DNA from 4 places in the Streptomyces sp. NPDC087440 genome. Region 1 is predicted to be linked to each of the others. Evidence: riboswitches for the same ligand, from Rfam matches in the RefSeq annotation. Region 1 holds a riboswitch; each other region holds the start of a gene.
What was found. Region 1 has a riboswitch for cyclic di-AMP ahead of ACIO3O_RS26870 (peptidoglycan DD-metalloendopeptidase family protein). Riboswitches for the same ligand answer to the same signal wherever they lie in the genome.
Positions count from the first base shown of each region.

Region 2: it holds a riboswitch for cyclic di-AMP, as region 1 does, so the genes downstream of both, ACIO3O_RS05500 (NlpC/P60 family protein) here and ACIO3O_RS26870 (peptidoglycan DD-metalloendopeptidase family protein) in region 1, are expected to answer to the same signal.
Region 3: it holds a riboswitch for cyclic di-AMP, as region 1 does, so the genes downstream of both, ACIO3O_RS10615 (M23 family metallopeptidase) here and ACIO3O_RS26870 (peptidoglycan DD-metalloendopeptidase family protein) in region 1, are expected to answer to the same signal.
Region 4: it holds a riboswitch for cyclic di-AMP, as region 1 does, so the genes downstream of both, ACIO3O_RS23515 (transglycosylase family protein) here and ACIO3O_RS26870 (peptidoglycan DD-metalloendopeptidase family protein) in region 1, are expected to answer to the same signal.

Region 1 is NZ_JBIUXN010000015.1:18,854-23,056, forward strand. Features, by position in the region: gene ACIO3O_RS26865 (SGNH/GDSL hydrolase family protein) at 1-690, opposite strand, end outside; gene ACIO3O_RS26870 (peptidoglycan DD-metalloendopeptidase family protein) at 931-1,950, opposite strand; cyclic di-AMP (ydaO/yuaA leader) riboswitch at 1,955-2,162, opposite strand; gene ACIO3O_RS26875 (tyrosine-protein phosphatase) at 2,474-3,274, shown strand; gene ACIO3O_RS26880 (DUF6126 family protein) at 3,284-3,634, opposite strand; gene ACIO3O_RS26885 (helix-turn-helix domain-containing protein) at 3,636-4,203, opposite strand, start outside.
Region 2 is NZ_JBIUXN010000002.1:173,802-178,004, reverse strand. Features, by position in the region: gene pcrA (DNA helicase PcrA) at 1-1,288, opposite strand, end outside; cyclic di-AMP (ydaO/yuaA leader) riboswitch at 1,510-1,683, shown strand; gene ACIO3O_RS05500 (NlpC/P60 family protein) at 1,682-2,911, shown strand; gene ACIO3O_RS05495 (hypothetical protein) at 2,925-3,278, opposite strand; gene ACIO3O_RS05490 (NlpC/P60 family protein) at 3,532-4,203, shown strand, end outside.
Region 3 is NZ_JBIUXN010000003.1:552,549-556,751, forward strand. Features, by position in the region: gene ACIO3O_RS10610 (GntR family transcriptional regulator) at 1-621, opposite strand, end outside; gene ACIO3O_RS10615 (M23 family metallopeptidase) at 799-1,590, opposite strand; cyclic di-AMP (ydaO/yuaA leader) riboswitch at 1,604-1,774, opposite strand; gene ACIO3O_RS10620 (M16 family metallopeptidase) at 2,019-3,383, opposite strand; gene ACIO3O_RS10625 (M16 family metallopeptidase) at 3,431-4,203, opposite strand, start outside.
Region 4 is NZ_JBIUXN010000012.1:110,025-114,227, forward strand. Features, by position in the region: gene eno (phosphopyruvate hydratase) at 1-1,019, opposite strand, end outside; gene ACIO3O_RS23515 (transglycosylase family protein) at 1,529-2,215, opposite strand; cyclic di-AMP (ydaO/yuaA leader) riboswitch at 2,219-2,383, opposite strand; gene ACIO3O_RS23520 (transglycosylase family protein) at 2,688-3,809, opposite strand; gene ACIO3O_RS23525 (cytochrome P450) at 3,925-4,203, opposite strand, start outside.

The sequences.
Region 1 (4,203 bases):
GTCGATGTTGTCGCGGCGCGCTTCGAGGCGCCCGCGCGGTGCCATCGGCGGCCACGCCTGGTCGGGGTCGGCCGGGATCTCCAGGCCGAGGACCTGACCGGCCCGCAGCGCGACCCGGGTGTGCCCCTCGGGAGAGAGGTGCAGCCGGTCGGAGTCCCAGGCGCGCCGGTCCTGCACGGACCTCAGCGACCACAGGTCCAGCACCGGGCAGTCGTACCGGTCGGCGATGGCCCGCACGTGCGCCGAGTACGTGGCGACCTTGCCGCGCAGATGGCGCAGCACCGGGATGCCCCGGGTGTCGAAGCCCGTGGTCACCATGACCGTGCCGACCGCCGAGGTGAGGTCGGCGACGGCCTTCTCGAAGCGCTCGGCGACGTCGTCGGGGTCGGTGCCGGGCCGGATGATGTCGTTGCCGCCCGCACAGAAACTGACCAGGTCGGGAGCCAGCTCCTTGGCCCGAGGGACCTGGTCGGCCACGATCTGGTCGAGCAGTTTGCCGCGTACGGCGAGGTTTGCGTATCGGAAGGTGTGCTCGGGTACCCGGTCGTCCAGAAGGACGGCCAGCCGGTCGGCCCACCCGATGAACGCGCCGCCGGGGCCAGGGTCTCCGACCCCTTCGGTGAAGCTGTCCCCGATCGCCGCGTACGACCCGATGGTGCCTGCGCTGAATGATCTCGAATCGTCTGCCACGTCGATACATCCTTCACTTTCGCAAGTGACCTACGCCACCGTAGGGAGGGGTTGACGGGGGGTGAGATATGCCACCGGTCAAGATTCACCCAACCCGGAATACAGAGGTGGCGCCTCCTGGGACGAGTCTCGCCCCCGCACCGGGAGGGGCGCGGGGGCGAGTACGCCGAATGGCCGGGCCGCACGAAGGACGACCGTGAGGACGACCGTACGGAAGAGGACCGTACGCGAGCGGGAAGGCTAGAGCGGGACGCCGTTGCTGCGCAGGTAGCCCAGCGGGTCGATGTCCGAGCCGTAGCCGGGGCCGGTGCGGATCTCGAAGTGCAGGTGCGGGCCGGTGGAGTTTCCGGTGGAGCCCGAGTAGCCGATCTGCTGGCCGCCCGAGACGCTCTGTCCGGAGCGGACGCCCAGTGCGGAGAGGTGGGCGTACTGCGAGTAGCGGCCGTCGTTGTGCCGGATGACGACCTCGTTGCCGTACGCGCCGCCCCAGCCGGCGGAGACCACGGTGCCCGCAGCGACGGCCTTGACCGGGGTGCCGGAGGAGGCCCGGAAGTCGACACCGGTGTGGTAACCGCTGGACCAGCTGCCGCCCGAGGCGCGGTAGGGGGTGGAGACGCCGGAGGGGACGGGGGCGCTGAACCCGGAGCGCTGCGACTGCTGCTTGCGCTCGGTGCGCTGCTCGGAACGCTGTTCGGCGCGCCGCTCCGTCCGCTTCTCGGAGCGCTGCTCGACCCGGTTCTCCGTGCGCTGCTCGGCGCGCTTGTCCGTACGCTCCACACGCTCGGTCCGCTGCTGCTGCGGGACCGGCGCGGAGGCCTTCTGCTCAGCGGCGGGGGCCTTGCCGCCGAGGGTGAGCTTCATGCCGGGGTAGATCAGCGAGGGGTCCCCGCCGACGACCTTCTTGTTGTCGGTGTAGACCTTCTGCCAGCCGCCGCGCACGTCCTGGTCCGCCGCGATCTTCGACAGGCTGTCGCCGGACACCACGGAGTACGTACGGGTGTCGGTCTTCGGCGCGGAGGGAGCGGCGGGGACAGCGGCGGGGGCCGCCTGCTGCGGCGCGGCCGTGCGCTGCTGCGGCAGCTGCACCTGGGGCGCCTCCTGCGGCAGCGCGACCGGGGCCGCGCCCTTCTCGGCGGCGTGCGCCCCCGTGGCGCCGATGAGCGGAAGGGCCAGCGCCGCACCGCCCGTACCGGCGGCGACGAAGCCCCGGGTGAGCGAGGAACTGGACTTCGGGCGGCGGTGCTTACCCTTTGCGGGCATGACGGATTCCTCTCCGGCGCCTGCGAGGTGAGCTGTCGGGTTCGGGCTGGAGATGCCCGGCCTCGCTCCCCTGGGAGCGCTGCTTCACCCCGAGCCGCTCCGGCGGGCTGGTGCCCTCCGGTACCGGCGTACTACCTGGGTCCCCCGCTCCTGCCACACGAAGAAATGGGATGCGGACTCCGAGCGGTGGCAGGATTCGGCGGTCCACCCGGATTGACGGTGACCGTAAGCGAGTGCAGACCGCCGGAACAAGCCGTTCCCGCCTTCTCCCTCTCCCGGACACGTCTTCTCCACGATTCTCCCGGTGGCGCGCAGCCGTCCCGGATGTCATCTCCCGCCCCTGGCCTGCCGTTTGACGCTTCGGCAGCAGAAGTCACGGCCTTCTCTATGATTCTGCTCACTCGCACCCCTGTACGCCCCAGATGGTTGCCCGAGGCCCCCATTTCGGGACGCTTCTGTCGTATCGTCGGCCAGTGCCCCTCGTCGGCGTGCCCGCGCCGGCGAACGACCTTGAGGAGCACTCGTGACGCAGCAGGCATCGCCGTCGGCCGAGCCGGATCTCGCAGGTGTACGGAACTTCCGCGACGTGGGCGGGCTGCCCGCCGCCGACGGGCGGCGGACGCGGTACGGGCGGCTCTTCCGCAGCGGTCACCTGGCGCACGCCACCGAGGCCGACACAGTGTTCTTTGGCTCCCTCGCCCTGCACACGATCTTCGACTTCCGCAATGCGGCGGACCAGAAGCTGGAGGGTCCGGACGTCGAGCTGACGGGCGTACGGAACGTGAACATCCCGCTGAGCGACCCGGCGGACGGCGCCGAGTTCTGGCGGATGGTGCGCGACGGGGACATCGACCAGCTGCGCGAGATCCTCGACGACGGCAAGGCCGCCGCGCGCATGACAAACTCGTACCGCCGCATGATCAAGGACCGCACCGCCGAACACAGCCGGGTGCTGCACGCCCTGGCCGAGGACAGTGTTCCGGCGCTGATGCACTGTGCGGCGGGCAAGGACCGCGCGGGCCTGGCGATCGCGGTGACGCTGCTGGCCGTGGGCGTGGAGCCGGACGCCGTCCGGGCGGACTACCTGAAGTCCAACGACCCGCACCGCCGCTACCGGGTGCGCCGCACCAGCACCTCACCGGACGCCATGAACGCCGAGGTCATGAGCCTGCTCGCGCCGCTCTTCGACGCCCGCGTCGAGTACCTGGACGCGGCCTTCGCCACCATCGAGGAGATCTGGGGCACCACGGACGCCTACCTGGAGCAGGGCCTGCGGCTGACCCCCGAGGTCCGTGAGGCGCTGCGCGAGCGGCTCACCGAGTAGCCCCTGCGGTCAGGCGTCGCCGATCGTGAAGAGCAGGAAGATGAACGCGGCGATGATGTGCCCGACCACGATGTAGAGAAAGACCCGCACCACCAGCCCGTGCGGCGCCTTGTCCGCGACGAAGCCGTCCGGACCTGCCTTGCCCGCACCGTCCTGCCACTCGGCTCCCCGGTCGGAGCCGGGCCGGGCGGCGCGGGCCGCCTCCTCCGCGGCGCGGGCGATGGCGTCCATGGCGGCGGTCTGCGCCTCGGTGAGCTGGTGCGCCGGGGTGGGCCCGGGAGCCTTGACGAAACCCTGCGGCGAAGCGGCCCCCTGCGACGGGGCGAGTCCCTGCGGCTGGGCGGCGGCGAACTCGGGCATCTCATGACTCCTGGGGCAGGCAGAGCCCTGCGACGGTGCTCTGCATCAGTGTGTGGAGGAAGAGCAGCTCCGCCCCGTCCGGCGTCACCGCGGTGATCCGGTGCGGGGTGAGCGAGTCGAAGTGGGCGCTGTCGCCCTCGTCCAGGGTGTGCACACGCTCCCCGAGGACAAGACGCAGGCGGCCTTTGAGCACGTACAGCCACTCCTCGCCGGGATGGACCCGTACGAGCTCCTGCTGGGCGGCGTGCGGGACGTGGACCCGCAGTGCCTGCATGGCCCGGCCGTGGCTCCCGGCCTGGCGGTACGTCCAGCCGTCGGCCTCGCGGGCGGTCATCTCGCCGGCCCGCACGACGGCGTCCGGGTCGGCGGCCGTCTCGCCGAGGACCTCGGAGACGGTCGTACCGTAGATGCGGGCCAGCGCGAGCAGCAACGGCAGCGAGGGCTGGCGCTGCCCGGTCTCCAGCCGGGAGAGGTGCGCGGGCGAGAGCCCGGCGCGGCGGGCCGCGGCCTCCAGCGTGAAACCGCTGCGGCGGCGGAGTTCTCGCAGGTGGGGGGCGACGGAAGGCAGG
Region 2 (4,203 bases), on a different contig from region 1:
CGTTGGTGCGGTAGAAGACGGCGACGTCTCCGGCCTTGGCGTCGCCCGCGTCGGTGAGGCGGTCGATCTCCTCGGCGATGAACTGGGCCTCGTCGTGCTCGGTGTCCGCGACGTATCCGGTGATGAGCGAGCCCGCGCCGGCGTCGGTCCAGAGGTTCTTCGCGCGGCGGTTCTCGTTGCGCTCGATGACCGCGTTGGCGGCGGTGAGGATCGTCTGAGTGGAGCGGTAGTTCTGCTCCAGCAGGATCGTCGTGGCGTCCGGGTAGTCCTCCTCGAACTGGAGGATGTTGCGGATCGTCGCGCCGCGGAAGGCGTAGATCGACTGGTCGGCGTCACCGACGACGCACAGCTCGCCGGGTGCGAGGCCGGGGCCCGAGGGGCCGACCAGCTCGCGGACCAGGGTGTACTGGGCGTGGTTGGTGTCCTGGTACTCGTCGACCATGACGTGGCGGAAACGCATCCGGTAGTGCTCGGCGACGTCCGGGAACGCCTGGAGCAGGTGCACCGTCGTCATGATGATGTCGTCGAAGTCCAGCGCGTTCGCCTCGCGCAGGCGGGACTGGTACATCGCGTACGCCTGGGCGAGGGTCTTCTCGAAGCCGTCGGCGGCCTGGCCCGCGAAGGTCTCTTCGTCTATCAGCTCGTTCTTGAGATTGGAGACCTTGGCGCTGAAGGACTTCGGCGGGAACTTCTTCGGGTCGAGGTCCAGGTCGCGGCAGACCAGGGCCATCAGGCGCTTGGAGTCGGCGGCGTCGTAGATCGAGAAGGAGCTGGTGAAGCCCAGTTTCTTGGACTCGCGGCGCAGGATGCGCACGCACGCGCTGTGGAACGTGGACACCCACATGGCGCCCGCGCGCGGGCCGACCAGGGCCTCCACGCGCTCCTTCATCTCGGCGGCGGCCTTGTTGGTGAAGGTGATCGCGAGGATCTGGCCGGGGTGCACACCGCGCGCGGAGAGCAGGTGCGCGATGCGGTGGGTGAGCACCCGGGTCTTGCCGGAACCGGCTCCGGCCACGATGAGCAGCGGCGACCCGGCGTGCACGACGGCGGCGCGCTGGTTGTCGTTCAGCCCGTCGAGGAGGGCCGCCGGGTCCAGGACCGGGCGGGGGGCGCCGTCCCGGTAGTAGGCGTCCCGGGGCGGCGGCGGGCCGTCGAACTTCCCCTCGAACAGGTCGTGCGGAACCTCCTCCGGAGGGGGACCTTCGTCGGTGTCCTCCGGGGGCGGCGGGGCCGAGTCGTCCTTGTTCTGGAGGTCGGCCAGGAAGCTGTCGTCAAAGAGGCTGCTCATCGCCTACCGAGTCTAGGCGGCCCCACTGACAGCCCGGTCCGGATTCCGCCAGAACCCTCCGCGACCACCATCCGTGGCCTTCCGCTCACACCCTCACGAAGGCCACGAAGGTCACGAAAATGTATCGGGCATATCGAACATCAGGCTTCCCACCCGTCACAGCCATTCGTTACGGTGCTGCGCGAGCGGCCCGTACCCCCCTCGGCGAACCGCGCCGGAACGGTCGTCGCACGCCGAATCCGGCCCGCCCGCACGGCGGTTCGGAACCGGGGACCCACACACACCACCGGGGTGAATCGGCCCGTACCCCCACACCCGAGGGCCGTAGGGCACGCCTTCCTTTCCGTGAGCCCGAACCCGACAGCTAACCCGGTAGGCGGTCCACGGAAGGAATTGCCCGCTGTGTCCTCGCACCGCAAGCCTGCGCCCACGCACCGCAAACCACGGCCCGGTATCGCCGCGTCGATGCGTTCCTCGGCGCCCGGCGTCGGCGTCACCACCGCCGCCTTGGTGACCGTCGGCATCGTCGCCCAGCCCGCGCAGGCCTCCCCGGCCGCGCCGAAGCCCTCCGTCGAGGAGGTGCAGCAGAAGGTGGAGGCCCTGTACCGGCAGGCCGGGGCGGCGACCCAGGAGTACAACGCGGCCAAGGAGGCCACCCGCAAGCAGAAGCAGCGGCTCGACGGGGTGCTGGACGACGTCGCCCGGCGCACCGACCGGCTGAACCAGGCCCGGCGCACGCTCGGCTCGCTCGCCGCGTCCCAGTACCGGAGCGGGTCGGTGGGCTCGGCCTCCGCGCTGTTCCTCTCGGACGACCCCGCGTCGTACTTCGCGTCCCGGCGGGTGATGGCCCGGGCCAACGAGCGGCAGCAGAAGCTGGTCGACGACTACAGCACCCAGCAGGAGGCCGCCGCGAGGAAGCGGGGCGAGGCGACCCGCGGCCTGGAACGGCTGACCACGGCGCAGGCGGCGCTGCGGCAGTCCAAGGAGGACGTGCAGGACAAGCTGGGCCAGGCGCGCGGGCTGCTGTCGCGGCTGAGCACGCAGGAGAAGGCGCGGCTGGAGCAGCTGGAGCGCGAGCGGAAGGCGGAGGCCCGGCGCAGGGCGGACGAGCTGGCGCGGCGGCAGGCGGCGGAGGCGGCCAAGGAGCGGGAGCGGCAGAAGGAGCAGCCGCAGCCCGCCGAAGGCTCCGGACAGGGCTCGGGTGCCGACAGTGGCTCGGGCTCGGGTTCCGACAGTGGCTCGGGCTCCGGCTCCGGCTCCGGGAGCTCGTACTCCACGAAGGCCGGGAAGGTGCTGGCCTTCGCGCGGGCCCAGCTCGGCAAGCCGTACGTCTGGGGCGCGACCGGCCCCTCCTCGTACGACTGCTCGGGGCTCACCCAGGCCGCCTGGAAGGCCGCCGGGGTGGACCTGCCGCGTACCACCTGGGACCAGGTGAAGGTCGGCGAGCGGGTCGCGACGAAGGACCTCAAGCCGGGTGACCTGGTGTTCTTCTACGACGACATCAGCCACGTCGGCATCTACAAGGGCGACGGGATGATGATCCACGCGCCGAAGCCGAACGCGCAGGTGCGCGAGGAGTCGATCTTCTACATGCCGATCCACGGGAGCGTGCGGCCCGTCTGAGTGCCCGGCGGCGTCAGTTCCACAGGACGGCGATGAAGATGTTGACGACCGTCAGCCCGCCGACCGCGCCGAACAGTGCCTTCTCCACCTTCTCCTCGTCGCGCTTGACGTAGACGAGGCCCAGGATCACCACGAGGATCGCCAGCTTGATGCCGATCTTGAGGTTGTTGACGTTGTGGTCCTGGGCCTGGTGGATGCCGACCAGGGCGACCCCGGTGATCAGCATCGTCAGCGCGCCGTGCAGCATCGCGGGGCTGAAGCGGGCGGTGCCCGCGCCCATCGCCTTCATCTGGGTCAGGAACCCGCCGAGGAGGGAGGCGATGCCGATGATGTGCAGGCCGACGAAGATGTTGAGGAGTACGTCCATGGCCGGAGCCTAGCCAGCCGTTAGCACGCCTCATGCGGCAGGGCGGGCCACTGTGCCCCATCGGTCACAGAGGGAACGGAAGCAGTGGTTCCGCCTCGTTCGCCGTGATCGATCTCGACCAATGTCTGAGCACTTGCGGGCATTAGCGGTCGTTCGAAGGCTGCCCCGTGACGGGCAGGTTTAGCGTCCCTCCCCAGATGGCCGACTCCCCCACCCCCACCGGCCGTACCCGTGGAAGGACGTGAACGCCCTCGTGGCAGCGCACCGGAAGCCCAAGCAGCGCTCACTCGGCGGCAGTACCGCCCGCACCACCGCGGTCACCCTCGCACTGGCGGGAGCCGCGGGCAGCACCGCCCTGGAGGGCACCGCGCACGCGGAGCCGACGCTCACCCCGGCCCAGATCAAGTCGAAGGTCGACAAGCTCTACCACGACGCCGAGACCGCCACCGAGACGTACAACGGCGTGAAGGAGAAGTCCGTACGGACCAAGAGGTCCCTGGACCAGCTCCGCGACGAGGCGGCCCGCCGCACCGAGCAGCTCAACGTCGAGCGCAGGTCGCTCGGCTCGATGGCCGCGGCCCAGTACCGCTCCGGCGGCATCGAGCCCGCCCTGCAGGTCGCCCTCACCTCGGACCCCGACCAGTACCTGGAGCGGGCCGCCGTCGCCGGGCGGGCCGGGGAGCTCCAGGCCGCCAAGGTCCGGGGCGCGCAGCGGCAGCTCGCGCAGATCGCCCGGCTGCGGGGCGCCGCCGGGCAGCGCTTCGGCCAGCTCGCCCAGGAGGAGGCCGAGCTGAAGAAGCAGAAGGAGAAGATCCAGGGGAACATCTCCGAGGCCGAGGAGCTGCTCTCCCGGCTGACCGGCGAGGACCGGGCCCGGTACGCCGCCCAGGACGGGCACGGGGGCGAAGGCGAACGCGCCGACCGG
Region 3 (4,203 bases), on a different contig from region 1:
AATCCTCATGCGGTGCGCGGCCACCGCCCGCTCCGCGTGCCGCGCGGTCAGCGCCCTCGCCCGTTCGGCGTCGCGGCGGGCCACCGCGTCCACGATCGCCCCCCGTTCGGCCCAGAGCTCCACGGGCCGCTCCGGACGCTCGACGACGTATATCCAGGCGATCTTATGCTTGAGCTGGGTGAGCAGGGCGATCAGCCCGGGGCTGCCGGACGCCTGGGCGAGCGTCTCCTGGAACCAGCCGCCGAGCGCCCCCAGATCCGCGGTCTCGGGCCGCCTGACCCGCTCCTGCCCCAGCCTGACCAGGCCCCGGAGCACCTTGAGGTGGGCGTCGGTGCGCCGGGCGGCCGCCCGTGCCGCACCCAGTGGCTCCAGCAGCGCCCGCATCTCCAGCAGGTCGGCGGCCTCCTGTGCGCTCGGCTCGGCCACACAGGCGCCCGCGTGCCGCCGGGTGACGACGAAGCCCTCGGCCTGGAGCGTGCGCAGCGCCTCGCGGACAGGGACGCGCGAGACGCCGTACCGGCGGGCCAGCACCTCCTCCGTGAGGCGGCTGCCGCGTGGCAGGACGCCGGAGACGATGTCGTCGCGGATCGCCGTACACACCGAATGCGCGGGAATACGCATGCCCGGATCTCCGTCCGCCCGCCGAATTGTTTCCGTCAACTGTATTGCAGTGGCGGGGAATTACGGAAGGAAATCCGCGACCGATGGCCTCCGGGCACGAAAAATGCCCCGGCTCGCGGGGAGCCGGGGCATTTTCACGAAGGCCTCAAGCGGGGCGCTCGCTGCGGGGTGTGCGGGTCAGACGCTGACGCCGTGCTCGCGCAGGTACGCGACCGGGTCGATGTCCGAGCCGTACTCGGGCGAGGTGCGGGCCTCGAAGTGCAGGTGCGGGCCGGTGGAGTTGCCGGTCGAGCCGGACAGGCCGATCTGGTCGCCGGAGCCGACGGACTGGCCGACCGAGACGCCGATCGAGGAGAGGTGGCCGTACTGGGTGTACGAGCCGTCGTTCATCCTGATCACGATGTTGTTGCCGTACGCGCCGCCCCAGCCGGCCTCGACGACCGTGCCGGAACCGACGGCGACGACGGAGGAGCCGGAGGAGGCGTGGAAGTCGACGCCGGAGTGGCTGCCGGAGGACCACAGGGAGCCGCCGGACTTGTAGCTGGTGGAGACGTACGAACCGGCCACCGGCAGGCGGAAGGTGTTGAGGCGCTTGCGCTCGGCCTCGCGGGCGGCGCGCTCGCGCTCCTCGCGCTCCTTCTTGGCCCTGGCCTCGGCCTTGCGCTTGATCTCGGCCTTGCGCTCGGCCTCCGCCTTGCGGGCGGCCTCGGCCTCGTCCAGCGCCTTCTGCTGCGCGTGGGCCTGCTCCTCGATCCGCTGGGCCACGGTCGCGGCGGAGTGGTCCAGGGCGACGGCGCGGATGGTGCCGGTGTCCTCCGCGGCCAGGTCCTGCTCGGCGGCGATGGCCTGCGGGGCCAGGGTTCCGATGACACCGGTCGTGGTGAGGGCGGCGACTCCGGCGATGTTGGCGCTCTTGCGCGACAGCACGGAGGGACGCCGGTGCTTCCCGGCGGCACGGGTGAACGCCATGGAGTGGCTGTGTCCTTTCCTTCCTTCTCGCCTACCGGGTTAGCTGACGGGTTCGGAGCAGGAAGGTCTCCTACGGACTCCACCCACCCGTGAAGGGCGATGGCGTCCGATTCACCCCAGGGACTTCGTATGGGTCCCCGGCTCCCCAGGCTCGCGCCTGACGGGGACTCGGCGATGACTGCCCGGTGCCGCGGTTGCGGCGCACTCTGACGGACAGCCGGGTCGACGCTAAACGGCCGTACTTTCAATCTCCAAACAGACGGCCGTTTTTGTGAAGGAGCCCACACGGCAGACAGGCAACCTCCGCAATAATTCGGACATAAGGGAGGACCCCGACGACTCGGAAGTCGTCGGGGTCCTTCTTGTCATGCTTTGTGGTGCTCCTGCGGATGACCTTTGATCGGTCAGCCAGCCGGTCGGCAGACCGGTCAGCTGACCACCGTGACCTCGCCGATGTTCAGCGCGCGCACCGGATCGGCGATCCGCGAGGCGTCGCCGACCAGGACCGTGACCAGCTTGTCCACCGGGAAGGCGTTCACCACGGCGGCGGTGGCCTCCACGGTGCCGGTCGCGGCGAGCCGTGCGTACAACTGGGCCTGGAAGTCGTCCGGCAGCTGCTGCTCGACCTGGTCGGCCAGCGTGCCCGCGACGGCCGAAGCCGTCTCGTACTTGAGCGGGGCGACCCCGACCAGGTTCTGCACGGCGACGTCGCGCTCGGCGTCGGTGAGGCCCTCGGCCGCGAGCGTCCGCAGGACCTTCCAGAGGTCGTCCAGGGCGGGCCCGGTCGACTCGGTGTCCACGGAGCCGCTGATGGCCAGCATGGCCGCTCCCGTGCCGTCCTCGGCGGAGCGCAGCACCTGGCCGAAGGCGCGCACGCCGTAGGTGTAGCCCTTCTCCTCGCGCAGGACGCGGTCCAGGCGGGAGGTGAGGGTGCCGCCGAGGCAGTACGTGCCGAGCACCTGGGCGGGCCAGACGCGGTCGTGCCGGTCGGCGCCGATGCGGCCGATCAACAGCTGCGTCTGGACGGCGCCGGGCCGGTCCACGACGACCACCCGGCCCGAGTCGTCGGCGGTGATCGGCGCGAGGGGGCGCGGGGCCGCCGTGTTGCCCGTCCAGGCGCCCAGGGTGTCGGCCAGGACGGCGTCCAGGTCGATGCCGGTGAGGTCGCCGACGACGACCGCGGTGGCGGTGGCCGGGCGGACGTGCGCCTCGTAGAAGGCGCGCACGGCCGCGGAGTCGATGTTCCGAACCGTCTCCTCGGTGCCCTGGCGCGGGCGCGACATGCGCAGGTCGGCCGGGAAGAGCTCGTGGGAGAGCTGCTTGGCGGCCCGCCGCTGCGGGTTGGCCGCCTCGTGCGGCAGCTCGTCGAGCCGGTTGCGGACGAGACGCTCGATCTCGCCGTCGGCGAACGCCGGTGCGCGCAGAGCGTCGGCGAGCAGTCCGAGCGCCTTCGGCAGCCGGGAGACCGGGACTTCGAGGGAGACCCGCACGCCCGGGTGGTCGGCGAACGCGTCGAGGGTGGCACCGCAGCGCTCCAGCTCGGCGGCGAACTCCTCGGCGGAGTGCTTGTCGGTGCCCTCGGTGAAGGCGCGCGACATGATCGTGGCGACGCCGTCGAGACCCTGGGGCTCGGCCTCCAGGGGCGCGGCGAGGAAGACCTCGACGGCCACCAGCTGCTGGCCGGGGCGGTCGCAGCGCAGCACGGTCAGGCCGTTGGGCAGGGCGCCGCGCTCGGGGGCCGGGAAGGCCCACGGGGTGGCGGGACCCGGCTGCGGCTGCGGGTGGAACTGCATCTCGCTGGTCACGGCTGCGCTCTCGCCGGTGGTGGCTGCGGTCTCCGTCACTTGTCCGCCCCTTCCTGCTCGTCTTCGTCCTGCACGCCTTCCTGTACGTCGTCGGAGGCGGCCAGCGGTTCGTACACCAGGACCGCGCGGTTGTCCGGGCGCAGCCGGGCCTCGGCGACGACCCGGACCTCTTCGGCGGTGACCTCCAGCACGCGGTTCACCGCGGTGAGCGCGAGCTGCGGGTCGCCGAACAGGACGGCGTACCGGCACAGTTCGTCGGCGCGGCCGGCGACCGTGCCGAGGCGGTCCAGCCATTCGCGCTCCAGCTGGGCCTGGGCGCGCTCCATCTCCTCGGCCGTGGGGCCCTCCGCGGCGAACCGGGCGAGCTCCTCGTCGACGGCGGCCTCGATGGCCACAACCTCCACGCCGCCCGAGGTCTTGACGTCCAGCCAGCCCAGCGAGGGGGCACCGGCCAGGCGCAGCAGGCCGAAGCCCGCCGCCACGGCCGTCTGGTCGCGACGTACGAGACGGTTGTGCAGCCGGGAGGACTCGCCGCCGCCGAGGACGGTGAGCGCCAGGTCGGCGGCGTCGGCCTCGCGGGTGCCGTCGCTGGGCAGCCGGTAGGCGGCCATCAGCGCACGCGCCGGGACCTCCTCCTCGACGACCTCGCGCAGTTCGCCGCCGATGACGTCGGGCAGCGAGCCGTCGCGGGGCGGCTGCTTGCCGTCGTGGCCGGGGATGGAGCCGAAGTACTTCTCCACCCAGGCGAGCGTCTGCTCGGGGTCGATGTCGCCGACGATCGACAGCACCGCGTTGTTGGGTGCGTAGT
Region 4 (4,203 bases), on a different contig from region 1:
TGGTTGACCTTGACGAGCAGGGCGTTGGCCGAGCCCTCGTCGATGCCGCGGGCCAGGCGCTCCGGGTTGGTGACGAAGAGGTCGTCGCCGACGATCTGGACCTTGGAGCCCAGCTTGTCGGTGAGGACCTTCCAGCCCGCCCAGTCGTCCTCGTACAGCGGGTCCTCGATGGAGACCATCGGGTACGCGGAGACGAGCTCCTCGTAGTACTCGGTCATCTCGGCGGCCGAGCGGGACTTGCCCTCGAACTCGTAGACGCCGTCCTTGTAGAACTCGGAGGCGGCGACGTCGAGCGCGAGCGCGATCTGCTCGCCGGGGATGTAACCGGCCTGCTTGATGGCCTCGACGATGAGGTCGAGCGCGGCGCGGTTGGACTCCAGGTTCGGGGCGAAGCCGCCCTCGTCGCCGAGACCGGTGGACAGGCCCTTGGTCTTCAGCACCTTCTTGAGGGTGTGGTAGACCTCGGCGCCCCAGCGCAGGGCCTCGGAGAAGGACTCGGCGCCGATCGGCGCGATCATGAACTCCTGGATGTCGACGTTGGAGTCGGCGTGCGACCCACCGTTGAGGATGTTCATCATCGGGACGGGCAGCAGGTGCGCGTTCGGGCCACCGAGGTAGCGGAACAGCGGCAGGTCCGAGGCCTCGGAGGCGGCGTGCGCGACGGCCAGGGAGACACCCAGGATGGCGTTGGCGCCCAGCGAGCCCTTGTTCTCGGTGGCGTCGAGGTCGAACATCGCCTGGTCGATCAGGCGCTGCTCGGTGGCGTCGTAGCCGACGAGCTCCGGGCCGATCTGCTCGATGACGGCGAGGACGGCCTTCTCGACACCCTTGCCGAGGTAGCGGTTCGGGTCACCGTCGCGAAGCTCGATGGCTTCGAAGGCACCGGTGGAGGCGCCGGACGGAACAGCAGCACGACCCGTGCTGCCGTCGTCGAGGCCGACCTCGACCTCGACCGTGGGGTTGCCTCGGGAGTCCAGGATTTCCCGGGCTACGACGACGTCGATGGACGGCACGAGCATCTCCTTATGGGATGTGACGCGAAGGTGGCGGGCCCCGTGAAGGGGCACACGGCGCAGGGTCGCTTTCGGCCTTGCGACAAGAGCCTAACCGGCTCCGGGGCATCGGCCAGCCGATCGACCGCACGCTGGGACGAAAAGATGCCCGAATGCCTGTAATACAGGACGAAGGACCCTGGTGACGTCACCGTGCGTTACGGATCTGTTCACCGACGAGTACGGCCCGTATGCACGCCTGAGTGCGTACGCGCACGGGTGAGCCCTTGTGCACAGGGCCTGCGGGTGGGGCCTGCGGATAGGGGTCGACCCCGGCGGGACGCGTTCGGGGGGAAGTCGCGCCCGGCCGGGGTCGGGGGTGCGGAGGGGGCGGGGGTGAGCCGCCCCCTCCGCGGTGCGGACTCGGGCGGGGGTGGGCCGCCGGGAGTCCGCGGTGCGGGAACCGGGCGCGGGTGGGGCGCCGGGGTTCCCGCGGGGCGGGGACGGACGGGGGTGGGCCGTCGGTCCCCGCTGGATCAGCTCAGGTGGAGCTGCTGACCCGGGAAAATGAGGTCGGCGTCGGAGACGACGTCCTCATTGAGGTCTGCGATGTGCTGCCAGCCGCCCTTGACGTGCTCGCGCTCGGCGATCTTCGACAGGGTGTCGCCCGCCTGCACCTTGTACTCGCCGTCACCCTTCTTGATCGGGCCACCGGCCTTCGACTCTACCTTCGGCACCGAGCGGGTCTCGCTGCGGGAGGCGGCCGGGGCCTCTTCGCGCTTCTTCTCCGCCTTCGGGGCGGACTTCTTCGCGGAGGAGCCGGTGCTGACGCCCGGGTCGACACCGTCGTTGCTCAGGTTGCCGGCGCCCGCGCAGGCCCAGGCGCCGGGGCCCTGGATCTTGAGCAGCTTCTCGGCGGTGGCTATCTGCTGGCCCTTGGTGGCCAGGTCGGCACGCGAGGCGTACTGGGTGCCACCGGCGGCGGCCCACGAGGAGTTCGTGAACTGCAGGCCGCCGTAGTAGCCGTTGCCCGTGTTGATGGACCAGTTGCCGCCGGACTCGCACTGGGCGACGGCGTCCCAGGTGTCGACGGAGGCGGCGGAGGCCGAGGAGGCCCCCATCAGCGGGGCGGCGACCGCGACACCCGTGACGCCCGCGATCGCGGCGGCACGCGTGGCCTTGGACGGACGGCGGTGCTTGCCCTTGCTGCTGAAAAGCGACATGGATATACCCCTCACCGACGCCTTCGAGGTGAGCTGTCGGGTTCGGGCTGTGAGTTCGCCCGGCCTCCGGTCCGGATTCCCGCGTGACGCTTGCTGCGGCTTTCCGTTTCGGCGGCTTCACCCCAAGCCGTTCCCACGACGTCTCTCAACGTCCGGGCCCGGCACTTACCTTGGGTCCCCCGCTCCTGCCTACGGCGCTTTCGCGACGACTGCTTCCGGTGGCCCGCCGGCAGGATTCGGCGTGCGGGCTCCGGTGCTCACCGGTGGCGAGCGAGGACGACCGTAATCACAGGTGCCCCGGATGTTCAAAGAGGCACATCCGGGACATCCACCCCCTACTTGCCCCCTGCTCACTTGCGTTTACGCAGGTCAGAGGGGGCCTACCGGGAGTCACCCGGAGGGACACGCCAGTTGGGGCGAAGAGACTCATGTCTCACTTGCGCAAAAGCGGACACAAGCCCCTCAACCGCCCCTACTTTTCGCCGTCCTCCGACCCCTCCGACGGGTCCTTCCCCTGCTTCTCCTGCTGCTTCTGCCCGGCTTCCTGACCTTCGCTCAGATCCAGGTGCTGGCCGGGCTTGATGAGGTCCGGGTCGGCGCCGAGGGACTTCTTGTTGGCCTCGTAGAGGGCGCTCCAGCCGCCGGGGACCTTCGCCTCGTCGGCGATGTGCCAGAGGTTGTCGCCGGGCCGCACGGTGTACGTGCCGGGCTCGGGGGCGTCGCCCTCCGTCTTCGCGCTGCCGTCCCGCGAGGCGTGCCGCCCGCCGTCCCGCTCGATCGCATCCCTATCGGGGGAATTGTCCGGTACGGGGAGGGAGTTCTCCGGCGCGGGCTCGCCCCGGTGCTTGCCGGAGCCGGGGAGGCCCGGGTCCGGGGTGCCGGTGGCGTCGGGGGCGGTGGGGCTCGTGGAGGCGTCGGGGCCGGTGCTGGGCGAGACGCTGGAGCCGGGGGTGGACTCGGTGGGGTCGGCCGAGGCGGTGGCGCCGGTGGCGGGCGTACCGGCGTCGGGGGTCGCGCCCGGGTCCGGGGTGGCGCCCGGGGTCCCCTGGGCGGGCTCGGTGCCGTCCGAGGCGTCGCGCTTCGTGTCCTTCTTCGCGTCGGGCTCGGCGGCGTCCGCCGGGGGCGTGGGGGGCGTACGGGAATCGATGCCCGCGTCCACGCCGGGATCGGCGGCGTCCACCCCTCCCTGGCCCGAACCGGAACCGGAGTGACCGCCGCCGCCGGGTGCCAGCCCGGATATGACGGCGCAGCTCGGCCAGGCCTGCGGACCCTCGGCCTTGAACACCTTCTCGGCGACCTCGATCTGCTGCGAGCGGCTGGCGAGGTCGGCGCGCGGGGCGTAGGAACCGCCGCCGTACTGGTTCCACTTCTCCTGGGAGAACTGGAGCCCGCCGTAATACCCGTTGCCCAGGTCGGCGCTCCACGCACCACCGCTCTCGCACTCGGCGACGCGGTCCCAGGTGCCTGCCTCGACCGCACCGGCGCTGGTGGCGCCGAGGAGCGGAATCGCGAGCGCGGAGCCGGTGACCCCGGCCGCGACGACGATTGCGGGGGCCTGACGCGGGCGGCGGTGTTTACCGTTCCCGGAACGCATGCGGTTGCCTTTCGCTGACGGTGACTCGGCTTCTGGCTGGGCAGCCGGGTCGCCCGTGAACGTAGCCGCAGTCGAACACCCGTCACAAGTCGATGCAGCGGAGATCACGCAAAGGTCACATCTCTGATGCCCCATCACTTTCCTTGCCCTGCGCACCACTTCCGAACTCCACCGGAAGCGTGCGCAGACCCCGCATGATGAGGCCGCCGCGCCAGCGCAAATCGGCAGGTTCCGCCGCGAGTCGCAGGTCAGGGAGACGGGTCAGCAGGGTCGCGAGTGCGGTCTGCGCTTCGAGCCGCGCGAGGGGGGCACCGAGGCAGTAGTGGATGCCGTGCCCGTAACCGAGATGCTGGTTGTCCCGACGGCTGAGATCGAGGGTGTCCGGATGCTGGAA